2 regions of the Piscinibacter sp. HJYY11 genome follow, and region 2 is predicted to be linked to the other one. Evidence: predicted binding sites of a transcription regulator. Region 2 holds the regulator's gene; the other holds the start of a gene.

Region 1 (6,152 bases), 4.5 Mb from region 2:
CCGACCCGGCCACCGGCCAGCAGGTGACCTGGGCAACCCCGCTCTTCCTGGCGCTGTGCATGGTCGAGTTTGCCGATCTCATCTTCGCGGTCGACTCCGTGCCGGCGATCCTCGCGATCACCGACGACACCTTCATCGTCTACACGAGCAACATCTTCGCCATCCTCGGACTGCGTGCTCTGTATTTCGCGCTCGCCGCGATGATCCACCGCTTCGCGTATCTGAAGTACGCGCTGGCGCTTGTGCTGATGTTCATCGGCAGCAAGATCTTTCTGGTCAACATCATCGGCAAGATCCCGGCCGTCGTCAGCCTGGGGGTGACGGCAGCGCTCATCACCGGGGGCGTCATCGTGTCGCTCTGGAAAACGAGAAGCCAGCCCGGCGCCGCGCCTCTTCCCGATGCGCCTCGCAGCACCTCTTGATGGACGGTCAGAGATTCAACTGCCTTCGAGACCACCGCACCGTCGCCCCGTTATTCAAGGCTCCCCCTTGCCCCGGGCGACGGTGCCCTGCTGCAGCAGGATGGTCTCGCGGGCGAGCATCTCCAGGTCTTCTTCATCGTGGGTGATGAGCATCGTCGGCACCGCGATGTCGGCCTGCAGGTCGCGCAACTCCTGGCGCAGCTTCTGGCGCAGAGAGCGGTCGAGCGCGGCGAAGGGCTCGTCGAGCAGCAGGGCGGCGGGGTCGTTCACCAGGGCACGGGCCAGCGCGGTGCGCTGGCGCTGGCCGCCGGAGATCTGGTGCGGGAAGTGATCGGCCTGGGCCTGCAGGCCGAAGGCCTTCAGCCAGCGCTCGACGGCCGCGTCGTCGCTGCTGCGGCGGGGGTTGAGCCAGCCGGGGCGCCGGCCGAAGGCGATGTTCTGCTTCACCGTGAGGTGCGGGAAGAGCGCGTAGTCCTGGAACACGTAGCCGAGCTGGCGCTGCTGGGGCGACAGGTCGATGCGCTGCTGGTCGTCGAACAGCACGCGGCCGCCGATGGCGACACGGCCCGCATCGGGCGTGGAGATGCCGGCGATCATCTTGAGCGTCTGCGTCTTGCCGGCGCCCGAGGGACCGAAGAGCGCCAGGTGCGGCGCATCGCTCGAGAACGAGACGTCGAGCTGGAAGCGGCTTTCGCGGTGCCGCAGGAGCTTGTGCAACTCGACGTGCCAGATCATGCGCGGCGTGCGTTGTCGCGTGCCGGCACGAGGCGGCCCGCCGCCAGCAGCATGGTGATGCAGGTGATGGAGGTGACGGCGACGAGGAAGTTGGCCGTGTCGTCCTGGCCGGCTTGCACGGCCTCGTAGACGGCGATGGACAAGGTCTGCGTCTTGCCGGGGATGCTGCCGGCCACCATCAGCGTGGCGCCGAACTCGCCGAGCGCGCGCGCGAACGCGAGCAGCAGGCCGGCGAGGATGCCGCGCCACGCAAGCGGCAGCGAGACGCGGAGGAACACCCCCATCTCGCTGACGCCCAGCAGCCGGGCGGCGTCTTCGAGCTGCGGGTCGACCGTCTCGAACGCTGCGCGCGCCGCCTTGAAGACGAGCGGGAACGACACCACGGTGGCGGCGATCACCGCGCCCTGCCAGGTGAAGATGAGCCGCACGCCGAAGGTCTGCAGCAACCACGAGCCCAGCGGCGAGTGCGTGCCGATCACCACCAGCAGGTAGTAGCCGAGCACGGTCGGCGGCATGACCATCGGCAGCGTGAGTGCCGCGTCGACGAGGTTGCGGCCGGGGAAGCGCCAACGGGCGATCGCGTAGCCGATGCCCACGCCCAGCAGCAGGTTGAGCAACGTGGCCCACGCGGCGATCTTGAGGGTGAGGGCCAGTGCGACCCAGGCGGTGCTCATGGGTCTGTCGTCACGGCTTGCCGAAGCCGTGTCGGGCCAGCACCGCCTGCGCAGGCGCCGACACGAGGAAATCGACGAAGCGCTGGGCCAGCGCGGCATGGGGGCTGGCCACGAGCGGCGCCACCGGGTAGAGGATGGGCGACGGCGTCGGCACGCTGAAGGCGACCTTCACCTTGCCGTGCAGCAGGGCGGCGTCGGTGGCGTACACGAAGCCGGCGTCGACCTCACCGCGCGCCACGTAGTCGAGCGCCTGGCGCACGTTGTTCGCGCCGATCATCTTGGGCTCGATGGCCTTCCACAGGCCCGCGGCTTCGAGCACACCCTGGGTGTAGCGCCCCACCGGCACGCTGGCCGGCAGGCCGATGGCGATGCGCTGGTAGGGCGCCTGGCCGAGATCGGCCAAGGTCTTTGGGAGCCTCGTCGTCGCCGCAGGCACGATCAGCACCAGCGCGTTGGAGACGAAGTTCCTGCGTTGCGCCGCCTTCACCAGCCCGCGGGTCTGCGCCTGGTCCATCGTCTCCTGGTCGGCGCTTGCGAACACGTCGACCGGCGCGCCCCGGGTGAGCTGCTGCAGCAGCGCGCCCGACGCGCCGTGATTGAAGAGCACCTTGTGCCCCGGGTTGGCCGCCTCGAAGGCCGGGCCGAGCTCGCTGAACGCATTGGCAAGGCTCGAGGCGGCAGAGACCGTCAGCTCGGCCGCGTGGGCGCCAAGGGACGCCAGCAGCGCCAGCGCAGCAACGAGTTTGCGAGACGAGAACACGACGACGCTCCGCCAGGTCGATATATACGAGTGTACATGTCGGCCCCTCAGGCGTTGAGCAGCAGCGCGTCGTCGTCCATCGGCACCTGCGCCAGGTCGCGCAGCTCGGCCAGGGCCGGCAGGGCGGCGAGCACCTCGTCGGGATCGACGCCGAAGTCGATCAGGCAGGCGACCTCGTCGACCTCGATGGCCTTGAGCTTGTCGGTCATGCCCAGGCAGTCGTCGAGCGTGCCGAGCAGCGAGCTGGTGGCGTAGTAGCGCTCGAACGAGAACTCGAGCGCATCGGCCAGGTCGTTCTGCGAGGCGGGCGCCGCGCTGGCGGCGCACTGCTTCTGGAAGAAGGGCACGGCGGCGGTGTACTGGCCCACCAGGTTGGCCGAGCTTGCCAGGTAGCGCAGCATCGGCGCCTTCACCTTGCGGCGCACCTCCGCCTCGCTCTGGCCGACGAAGGTGTGCAGCATCAGCGTCACCGTGCCCTGCCCGGCTTGGCCCGCGTCGCGCCAGGCTTGCCGGTAGGCGGCGATCTTGTCGGCCAGCGCCTCGAGCGACTGGCCGAGCAGATGCGTCAGCACATTGAGGCCCATCGTGCCGGCGCGGCGGAAGGTCTGCGGGTTGCCGGCGGCGGTGATCCAGATCGGCAGGGTGCGCTGCACCGGCCGCGGCATGGTGCGCAGCTGCACGCAGTCGCCGAGCGCGTTGATCGCGTCGAAGGGCTCGCCAGCCCACAGGGCGCGCAGCTCGGCCACCCGCTCGAACACGAGCTCGTTGCGGCGTTCGTAGTGGCCGGGCGCGGCAAGCACGAAGTCGTTGGGAAACCAGCCCGAGGCCAGGCCGAGGTCGACACGGCCGCCGGAGAGGACGTCGACCATGGCCCACTCCTCCGCCACCCGCGCCGGGTGATGCAAGGGCACGACGACACTGCCGGAGCGGATGCGCACGCGCTGCGTCGTGGCGGCCAGCGCAGCCGCCATCACCGCGGGGTTGGGGGACAGGCCGCCGAAGGCATGAAAGTGGCGCTCGGGCGCCCACACGGCCGAGAAGCCGTTGTCGTCGGCAAAGCGTGCGCTCTCGAAGAGCAGGCGTCGCTGCGCGCTGGCCTGCGGGCCTCCCTCGTCGCTGCCGAAGTAGTAGAGGCCGAAGGCCAAGGGCCGCTCTTGATGGGCATGAAGGTCGATCTGCATGCCCGCATTCGATGGCGGCGGCCTGCTGCCGTGTTTGATCCAGGTTAAGGAGCTGGACCCCCACCCCCTGCCTGCAGGACGTGGCCATGCGCCTTGACGAAGGTCAAACCGCGCCGCGGCGGCGCACCAGACCATCCTCCGCATGGAAACCGTTGCCCCCGAAACTGCTTCGCAACTGGCCGTGCGCCTGTCCCGGGCGTCATGCCGGAAGTTCTACGACGTCTACAACGCGTTCGACTGGCCGGGCCGCCTGCAGGAAGGCGCCTGGTGCATGCCGCCGGAGCTGATCTCGCTCTACGGCACGCCCATGTGGGACACACTGGACGAGGCCACCCGCCACAAGCTCAGCCTGCACGAAGTGGCCAACATGTTCAGCCTCGTGCTGAAGGGCGAGCGCATCCTGGTGCAAGGGCTGGCGCACCGCCTCTACAGCACGAGCAACAACCGCGAGATCACCGAGTACCTGCACCACTTCCTCGACGAGGAAAACAAGCACATGGTGATGTTCGGCGAGTTCTGCCACCGCTACATCGGCAAGGTGTACCCCGAGAAGAAGCTGCCCCTTCCGAAGGACGCGAAGGAGATGGACCGCGGCAAGGAGGAGGTGGTCTTCTTCAGCATGGCGATGGTGGTGGAGGAACTGGGCGACTTCTACAACGTGCTCATCGGCCGCGACGAGCGTGTCGACCCGCTGGTGCGGGAGATCAACAAGGTGCACCACATCGACGAGGCGCGGCACCTCGCCTTCGGCCGGCTCTACCTGGCCGAGCTCTTCGAGCGCTACAGCCCGGGCTGGCCGCCCGAGAAGCTGGCGGCCTTCCGCGAATGGCTGGCCGCGTTCCTGAAGGCCTGCTGGGCCGACTACTACAACCCGAGCGTCTACCGCGATGCCGGCATCGCCGATGCGTACGAGGTGCGACAGAGGGCGCTCGCTCACCCGGCCACGCATGCGCACCGCACGCGCGGCGCCGAGAAGATCGTGGGCTACTTTCTCAGGACGGGCCTGTTGCGCGAACCACCCACCTGGTGAAGCGAGTGCCCGCCCGCCCCTGTCCATGGGGTGCCGGTTTCGGCCGGCTCAGGCACCATGCGTCCATGGACACGCCGAAGGAACCCACCCCACCCCAGACCGACGCCGCCATGCAAGCCAAGGTGGCCCAGTGGCTGGAGCTCAAGCGCGAGATGGAAGCGCTGTACGCGCAGGTCGAATACGCCCGCCTGCTGCTCAAGCTGGGCGTGTTGAAGTAAGCGGCCTCACAGGCGCGCCAGCGCCTGCCGCACCGCCTCGTAGCCGATCGGCTTGGTGAGGTGCACGTCGAAGCCCGCCTGCAGCGAACGCTGCTGGTCCTCGCGGGCGCCACGACCCGTCACGGCCACGAGCAAGGCCGGCGCATGGCGCGGCTCGTCACGCAGCCGCGTCGCCACCTCGTAGCCGCTCATGCCCGGCATCTCGATGTCGCAGAACACGGCCTGCGGCCGGAAGCGCGCCGCCGCCGCCAGGCCGGTCATCGCGCTGTAGGCCTTGAGCGTCTTGTGGCCGTGCGATTCGAGCAGCATGGCCAGCGTTTCCGCGGCGTCCTGGTTGTCGTCGATCACGAGCACCCGCAGGCGCTTCTCGCGCATGGCGAACTGGCCTTCGGCGGCCGGCGCGCCGCTGTCCACCACGGCATGGTCGAGGGCCGGTAGGCGCAGCGTGAAGCACGAGCCGCGGTCGGTGCCGGCGCTTTCGGCGCGCACCGAGCCGCCGTGCAGCTCCATCAGGCGGCGTACCAGCGCGAGGCCGATGCCCAGGCCGCCCTGCGAGCGGTCGAGCGTGCGGTTGACCTGGGCGAACATGTCGAACACCGAGTCGATCATGTCGGCAGGGATGCCCACGCCGTTGTCGGCAACGCTCACCTCGACCACGCCGTCCCAGTGCGCCATGCGCACGGTGATGCACCCGCCGTTGGGCGTGTACTTGGCGGCGTTGTTGACGAGGTTGCTGACCACCTGCGCCAGCCGAGCCGGGTCGCCATAGACCCACACCGGCTGCTCCTCCAGCTGCACGTCGAGCGTGTGGCGTGCAGCATCGATCAGCGGCTGGCTGCCTTCGAGCGCCATGCCGATCACATGGCGCATGTCGGCCCGCTCCTTGTGCAGCACCACCTTGCCGGTGGAGATGCGCGAGATCTCGAGCAGCTCGTCGATCAGCTTGACCATCTGCACCATCTGGCGCTCCATGATCTCGTGCAGACGGATCGCCTTCTCGTCGGGCTGCGGCAGCTTGGAGAGGATTTGCAGCCCGGTGCGGATGGGCGCGAGCGGGTTGCGCAGCTCGTGGGCGAGCGTGGCGAGGAACTCGTCCTTGCGGCGATCGGCCAGCGCCTGCTCCTCGAGCTGG
Region 2 (6,152 bases):
CATCCTGCTCGTGGTGGCGGTGGGCGGCATCGTGGAGATCGTGCCGCTGTTCTTCCAGCGCTCGACCACGCAGCCGGTCGAAGGCCTCAAGCCCTACACCGCGCTGCAGCTCGCCGGGCGCGACGTCTACGTGCGCGAGGGTTGCTACAACTGCCACTCGCAGATGATCCGGCCCTTCCGCGCCGAGACGCTGCGCTATGGCAAGTACTCCACCGCGGGCGAGTTCGTCTACGACCACCCCTTCCAGTGGGGCAGCAAGCGCACCGGCCCCGACCTGCACCGCGTGGGCGGCAAGTACAGCGACGACTGGCATCGCCTGCACCTCATCAGCCCACGCGACCTGGTGCCCGAGTCGAACATGCCGGCCTACCCCTGGCTCGACAAGGCGCCGGTCGACGGCAAGGCATTGCCCAACCACCTGAAGGCCTTGCGCGTGGCCGGCGTGCCCTACACCGATGCCGACATCGCCGGCGCCACCGACGCGGTGAAGAACAAGACCGAGCTCGACGCACTCATCGCCTACCTGCAGGTGATGGGCACGGCCCTCAAGTAAGACGGGAAGAACGACATGGACCTCAACGACCTTCGATCCCTGGTGACCCTGGTCTCGCTCGCCACCTTCGCCGGCATCTGCACCTGGGCCTGGGCCCGGCGCAACCGCGACCGCTTCGACGAAGCGGCCCTCGTTCCCTTCATGGCCGACGCCGACGACGCCGCTATGGGAGCCCGCCATGAGTGACTTCTTCAACAGCGGCTGGTCGACCTTCATCGCCATCGCCACGGTGGGGTCGCTCGTCGCCTGCCTGGCGCTGCTCGTCATCGCCTCGCGCCGCACGCCGATGGCCAAGGACAACACCACCGGCCACGTGTGGGACCAAGACCTGGTGGAGCTCAACAACCCGCTGCCGCGCTGGTGGATGGTGCTGTTCGTGTTGACCGTGGTGTGCGGCGGTGCTTATGTCTTCCTCTACCCCGGCCTCGGCAGCAGCGCCGGCACGCTGAACTGGACGAGCACCGGCCAGTACGAAGCCGAGCAGAAGAAGGCCAACGACGCCATGGCGGCGGTCTACGCGCGCTACGTCGCGCAGCCCGCCGAGGTGCTGGCCAAGGATGCCGGCGCCATGGGCATCGGCGAGCGCCTCTTCGTCAACAACTGCGCCGCCTGCCACGGGTCGGACGCACGCGGCAGCAAGGGCTTCCCCAACCTGACCGACAGCGACTGGCTCTACGGCGGCTCGCTCGAGGCCATCAAGGAGACGATCGCCAAGGGCCGCACCGGCAACATGCCCCCCATGGCCGCGGCCGTGGGCTCGTCGACCGACGTGGGCAACCTCGCGCACTACGTGCTCAGCCTGTCGGGCAGCCCGCACAACGCGATCCAGGCCAACGAAGGCCGGGCCAAGTTTGCCGCCTGTGCGGCCTGCCACGGCGTGGGCGGCAGGGGCAACCCGGCACTGGGCGCGCCCAACCTCGCCGACAAGGTGTGGCTGCACGGCTGGGGCGAGGACGCGATCGTGTCGATCGTCAACAAAGGCAAGGTCAACGTCATGCCGGCGCATGACTCGCGCCTGACGCCGGGCCAGATCCACGTGCTCGGTGCCTACGTGTGGAGCCTTTCGCACGGCAGCGGCACGAGCCCTTGATTCCTTCGCGATGAGCAGTAACCCGTCACGTGTCATTCCCATCGCCGCCGCCGAAGCCGCAAGCGGCATCGAAGGCGAGGGCGGCTGGCTCTTCGAGAAGCAGAAGAAGATCTACCCGCGCTCGGTGACGGGCACCTTCGCCAAGTGGCGCTGGGCGATGGTGTGGCTCACGCAGATCATGTTCTACGGCCTGCCCTGGCTGCAATGGAACGACCGCCAGGCGGTGCTCTTCGACCTGGCCGCGCGGCGCTTCTACATCTTCGGCCTGGTGCTGCATCCGCAGGACCTGGTCTATCTCGCGGCGCTGCTCATCATCAGCGCCTACCTGCTGTTCCTCTTCACCGCGGTGGCGGGGCGATTGTGGTGTGGCTTCAGCTGCCCGCAGACGGTCTACACCGAAATCTTCCTCTGGGTGGAGCGCCGGTTCGAGGGCGACCGCATCGCGCGCATGCGGCTCGATGCCGCGCCGTGGTCGTTCGAGAAGCTGTGGCGCAAGGGCGGCAAGCAGGCCGCGTGGATCGGGATCGGCCTGTGGACGGGCTTCACGCTCGTGGGCTACTTCACGCCGGTGAAGGTGCTGTGGGGCGAAGCGTTCACCATGTCCTTCGGCCCGTGGGAATGGTTCTGGGTGCTCTTCTACGGCTTCGCCACCTACGGCAACGCCGGCTACCTGCGCGAGCAGGTCTGCACCTACATGTGCCCGTATGCGCGCTTCCAGAGCGCGATGTTCGACCGCGACACGCTCATCGTCAGCTACGACCCGCAGCGTGGCGAACCGCGCGGCTCGCGCGGCCGCAAGGTCGACCCCAGAGCCAAGGGGCTGGGCGACTGCATCGACTGCGGCCTGTGCGTGCAGGTGTGCCCGACCGGCATCGACATCCGCAACGGCCTGCAGTACCAGTGCATCAGCTGTGCCTCGTGCGTCGACGTGTGCAACGAGGTGATGGACAAGATGAACTACGAACGCGGGCTGATCCGCTTCGCGACGCAGAACGGGTTGTCCAACCGCTGGTCTTCGGGGCAGACCCTGAAGCGTGTGCTGCGGCCGCGCGTGCTCGTCTACAGCGGCGTGCTGGCGCTCATCTGCATCGGCTTCGTGGTGAGCCTCGCGCTGCGCAGCCCGTTCCGTGTCGACGTGGTGCGTGACCGAGGGGCGCTCGCGCGGCTGGTGGATGACGGTGCTGTCGAGAACGTCTACCGGCTGCAGGTGATGAACGCCACCGAGGCCACGCAGCGCTACCGCGTCTCGCTCGATGGGCTGGACGGTGCCGCGATCAGCTCGCGCGCCGACTTCGAGGTGGGTGCGGCCGAGGCGCGCTGGTGGCCGGTGAGCGTGCAGGTGCCGCACGGCGTGGCCAGGTCGCTGGGCGCCGGTGCGCACGCCATCCGCTTCCGCATCGAGCGGCTGGCGCATGGGGAAGACGGGGCGGCGGTGGTCGACGAGAAGTCGACCTTCGTCGTGCCGCGATGAAGCGTGGATGAGTTGGAAACAGGAGACCTTGCGATGAACGCCAATGTGAAGACCGTTCCGGCACCCACGCCCTGGTGGCGCGTGGGCATGGTGTGGCTGGTGCTGGCCGGGCCTGCGGCCGTGGTGCTGGCCGGCATCGTCACGCTGAAGATCGCGCTGACACACGTGGACCCGGTGGTGCAGGTGCCGGCGGCGGTGGCCGACAGCTCGGGCTCCATGAGCCCGGCGCTGAAGGCTCGCAACCACGCGGCCACGCCGACGCCCTGACCATGTTGTCGCCGGCCTTCCGCCAGCGGGCGCTGCAGATCCTGTGGCCGTCGTTCCTGATGGCCGGGGTGCTGGAGATGCTGCTGTTTGCGGTGATCGACCCGAGCGACCTGCGGTGGTTCGGCGGGGAGGTGGTCGGCTGGCCCAGGCAGGCAGTCTATACGGCCACCTTTTTCATCTGCTGGGGGGTGATGGCGGTGTCGGGGGCGGTGACGGTGCTCTTGATGAAGGCCGACAGCGAGGTGAACCGGCAAGACCCGTTCTAGCAGTGTGAACAGACCCTAGCAGCGAGCGCTGTTGACGAGGCGACGCAGCCCTTCGGCATCCAGGATGCGAATGTCCCGCTGCTTCACCTCCAGCAGCCCGTCATCGTGAAACTTCGAGAAGGTTCGGCTCACCGTTTCGAGCTTGAGCCCGAGGTAGGAGCCGATCTCCTCGCGCGTCATGCGCAGCACGAGAGACGATGACGAGAACCCGCGAGCCTGCAGGCGCTGCGTGAGGTTCAGCAGGAACGCCGCCAGCCGCTCCTCGGCCCGCATCGACCCGAGCAGCAGCATCACGCCATGGTCGCGCACGATCTCGCGGCTCATGATCTTGTGGAACTGCCGCTGCAGCTCACCGAACTCGCGTGACAGCGACTCGAGCTGCGAATACGGGATCACGCACAGCTGCGAATCCTCCAGCGCCACCGCGTTGCAGCTGTGCCGCTCGTGGCCGATGCCGTCGAGCCCCAGCAATTCGCCGGCCATCTGGAAGCCGGTCACCTGGTCTCGCCCGTCTTCGAGCGACACGCAGGTCTTGAAGAAGCCGGTGCGCACCGCATACAGGCACTGGAAGCTGTCGCCCACGCGGAAGAGCAGGTCGCCCCGCGCGACGCTGCGCCGCGTGGTGACGAGCGTGTCGAGCCGGTCCATGTCGGCCTGCGGCAGGCCCACGGGCAGGCACAGCTCGCGCAGGCTGCAGCTGGAGCAGGCCACCTTGAGCGCGGGCGCCGGTGCGGCAGCGCGGGTGCTGCGCTTGCTGGCGGCGAAGGACGGGACGGTGTCGGTCATGTGATGCATCTCAAGCCTGCGAGGATTCTGTTGGTGCAGGCCGTCACGGCGCTTGACCGGCGTCAATGCGCGCGCGGGTCGCCTTGGCACAGTGGGGGCACCATGAGCGACGTCCTGTGTCCACCGGCTGCGCCCAGCGCAACGCCCCATTTCCAGATCACGCCCGAGCTGCTGCAGCGCTACGACGTCGCCGGCCCGCGCTACACCTCGTACCCCACGGCCGACCGCTTCGTCGAAGCGTTTGGTCAGGCCGACCATGAGCGTGCCGCACGGCTGCGTGCGCAAGGTGCTGCCGCTGCGCCGTTGTCGGTCTACGTGCACATTCCGTTCTGCGAATCGGTGTGCTACTACTGTGCCTGCAACAAGGTCGTGACCCGCGACCATGGGCGCGCTGCGGTCTACCTCGACGCGCTCGAACAGGAGATGGACCTGCACACCGCGCTGCTCGGCGTGGGGCAGAGCGTCTCGCAGCTGCACCTGGGCGGCGGCACGCCCACCTTCCTCGGCGATGACGAGCTGAGCCGCCTGCTGGGCGCGCTGCGACGGCATTTCAGGATCGCCCCGGGCGCGGAGATGTCGATCGAGGTCGACCCGCGGACCGTCACGCGCGAGCGGCTGCAGCACCTTTTCACGCTCGGCTTCAACCGCCTGAGCTTCGGCGTGCAGGACTTCGACGAACAGGTGCAGCGCGCGGTGCACCGCGTTCAGCCCTTCGAGTCGGTGCGCGCCTTGATGGAGGCTTCTCGCGAGATCGGCTTCGAGTCGGTCAACGTCGACCTGATCTACGGCCTGCCCAGGCAGAACCCGGTGTCGTTTGGGAGGACGGTGCAGCAGGTCACCTCGCTGCGGCCCGACCGCATCGCGCTCTACGCCTATGCGCACCTGCCGCAGCGCTTCAAGCCCCAGCGTCGCATCGAGATCAGCGAGCTGCCGCCCGCAGGCCACCGCGTGGGCATGCTGAGCGACGCGATCGCGGCGTTTCTGGCGGCTGGCTACACCTACATCGGCATGGACCATTTCGCGCTGCCCGACGATGCCCTCGCCGTGGCCAAGCGCCAGGGCCGGCTGCACCGCAACTTCCAGGGCTACAGCACGCAGCCCGACTGCGATCTCGTGGCCCTCGGCGTGTCGGCCATCGGCCACATCGGTGCGACCTACAGCCAGAACGCGAAGACACTGCCCGAGTACTACGACGCGCTGGCCCAGGGCCAGCTGCCCATCGTGCGCGGCCTGGCGCTCACACGCGACGACCTGGTGCGCCGCGCGGTGATCATGGCGCTCATGTGCCAGGGCCGACTGGAGTTCGAATCGGTCGAGCTGGCGCACCTGGTCGACATGCGCGAGTACTTCAGCCGCGAGCTTGCGCAACTGGAGACGCTGGCTGAGCAGGGGCTGGTCGAGATCGAGCCGCGTGCGATCCAGGTCACCCGCATGGGCTGGCACTTCGTGCGCGCGGTGGCGATGGTGTTCGACCGCCACCTGCAGGCCGACCGCCAGCGCGAGAGGTTCTCTCGCATCATCTGATGGAACTCGCGCTCGTCTTCAGCGCGGCCTTGATGGGCCTGGCCGGCGTGCCGCACTGCCTGGCGATGTGCGGCGGCACGAGTGCGGGGGTGATCCGGGCGTGTGGCGGCGCAAACCAGGCGACGCTGGGCTTTCACGTCGGGCGTCTCACGGGCTATGCCGCCGGTGGCGCGGTGGCCGCATCGAGCGTGGCAC

Evidence for each region. The regulator FNR, encoded in region 2, switches genes on or off when oxygen is low (the NO sensors DNR and NnrR bind a similar motif). The targets are predictions, from matches to a motif close to TTGATNNNNATCAA.
Region 1: a site for FNR is predicted at 3,866-3,879, ahead of JI745_RS22860 (diiron oxygenase). Genes of this name have one in related genera too.

Annotation. Positions count from the first base shown of each region.
Region 1 is NZ_JAERQZ010000001.1:4,884,906-4,891,057, reverse strand. Features, by position in the region: gene JI745_RS22885 (TerC family protein) at 1-422, shown strand, start outside; gene JI745_RS22880 (sulfate/molybdate ABC transporter ATP-binding protein) at 477-1,157, opposite strand; gene modB (molybdate ABC transporter permease subunit) at 1,154-1,831, opposite strand; gene modA (molybdate ABC transporter substrate-binding protein) at 1,842-2,591, opposite strand; gene JI745_RS22865 (MupA/Atu3671 family FMN-dependent luciferase-like monooxygenase) at 2,639-3,772, opposite strand; gene JI745_RS22860 (diiron oxygenase) at 3,915-4,802, shown strand; gene JI745_RS22855 (hypothetical protein) at 4,868-5,020, shown strand; gene JI745_RS22850 (ATP-binding protein) at 5,027-6,152, opposite strand, start outside.
Region 2 is NZ_JAERQZ010000001.1:387,018-393,169, forward strand. Features, by position in the region: gene ccoO (cytochrome-c oxidase, cbb3-type subunit II) at 1-553, shown strand, start outside; gene JI745_RS01760 (CcoQ/FixQ family Cbb3-type cytochrome c oxidase assembly chaperone) at 569-739, shown strand; gene ccoP (cytochrome-c oxidase, cbb3-type subunit III) at 732-1,643, shown strand; gene ccoG (cytochrome c oxidase accessory protein CcoG) at 1,654-3,114, shown strand; gene JI745_RS01775 (nitrogen fixation protein FixH) at 3,148-3,381, shown strand; gene JI745_RS01780 (hypothetical protein) at 3,384-3,647, shown strand; gene fnr (fumarate/nitrate reduction transcriptional regulator Fnr) at 3,663-4,433, opposite strand; gene hemN (oxygen-independent coproporphyrinogen III oxidase) at 4,536-5,957, shown strand; gene JI745_RS01795 (sulfite exporter TauE/SafE family protein) at 5,957-6,152, shown strand, end outside.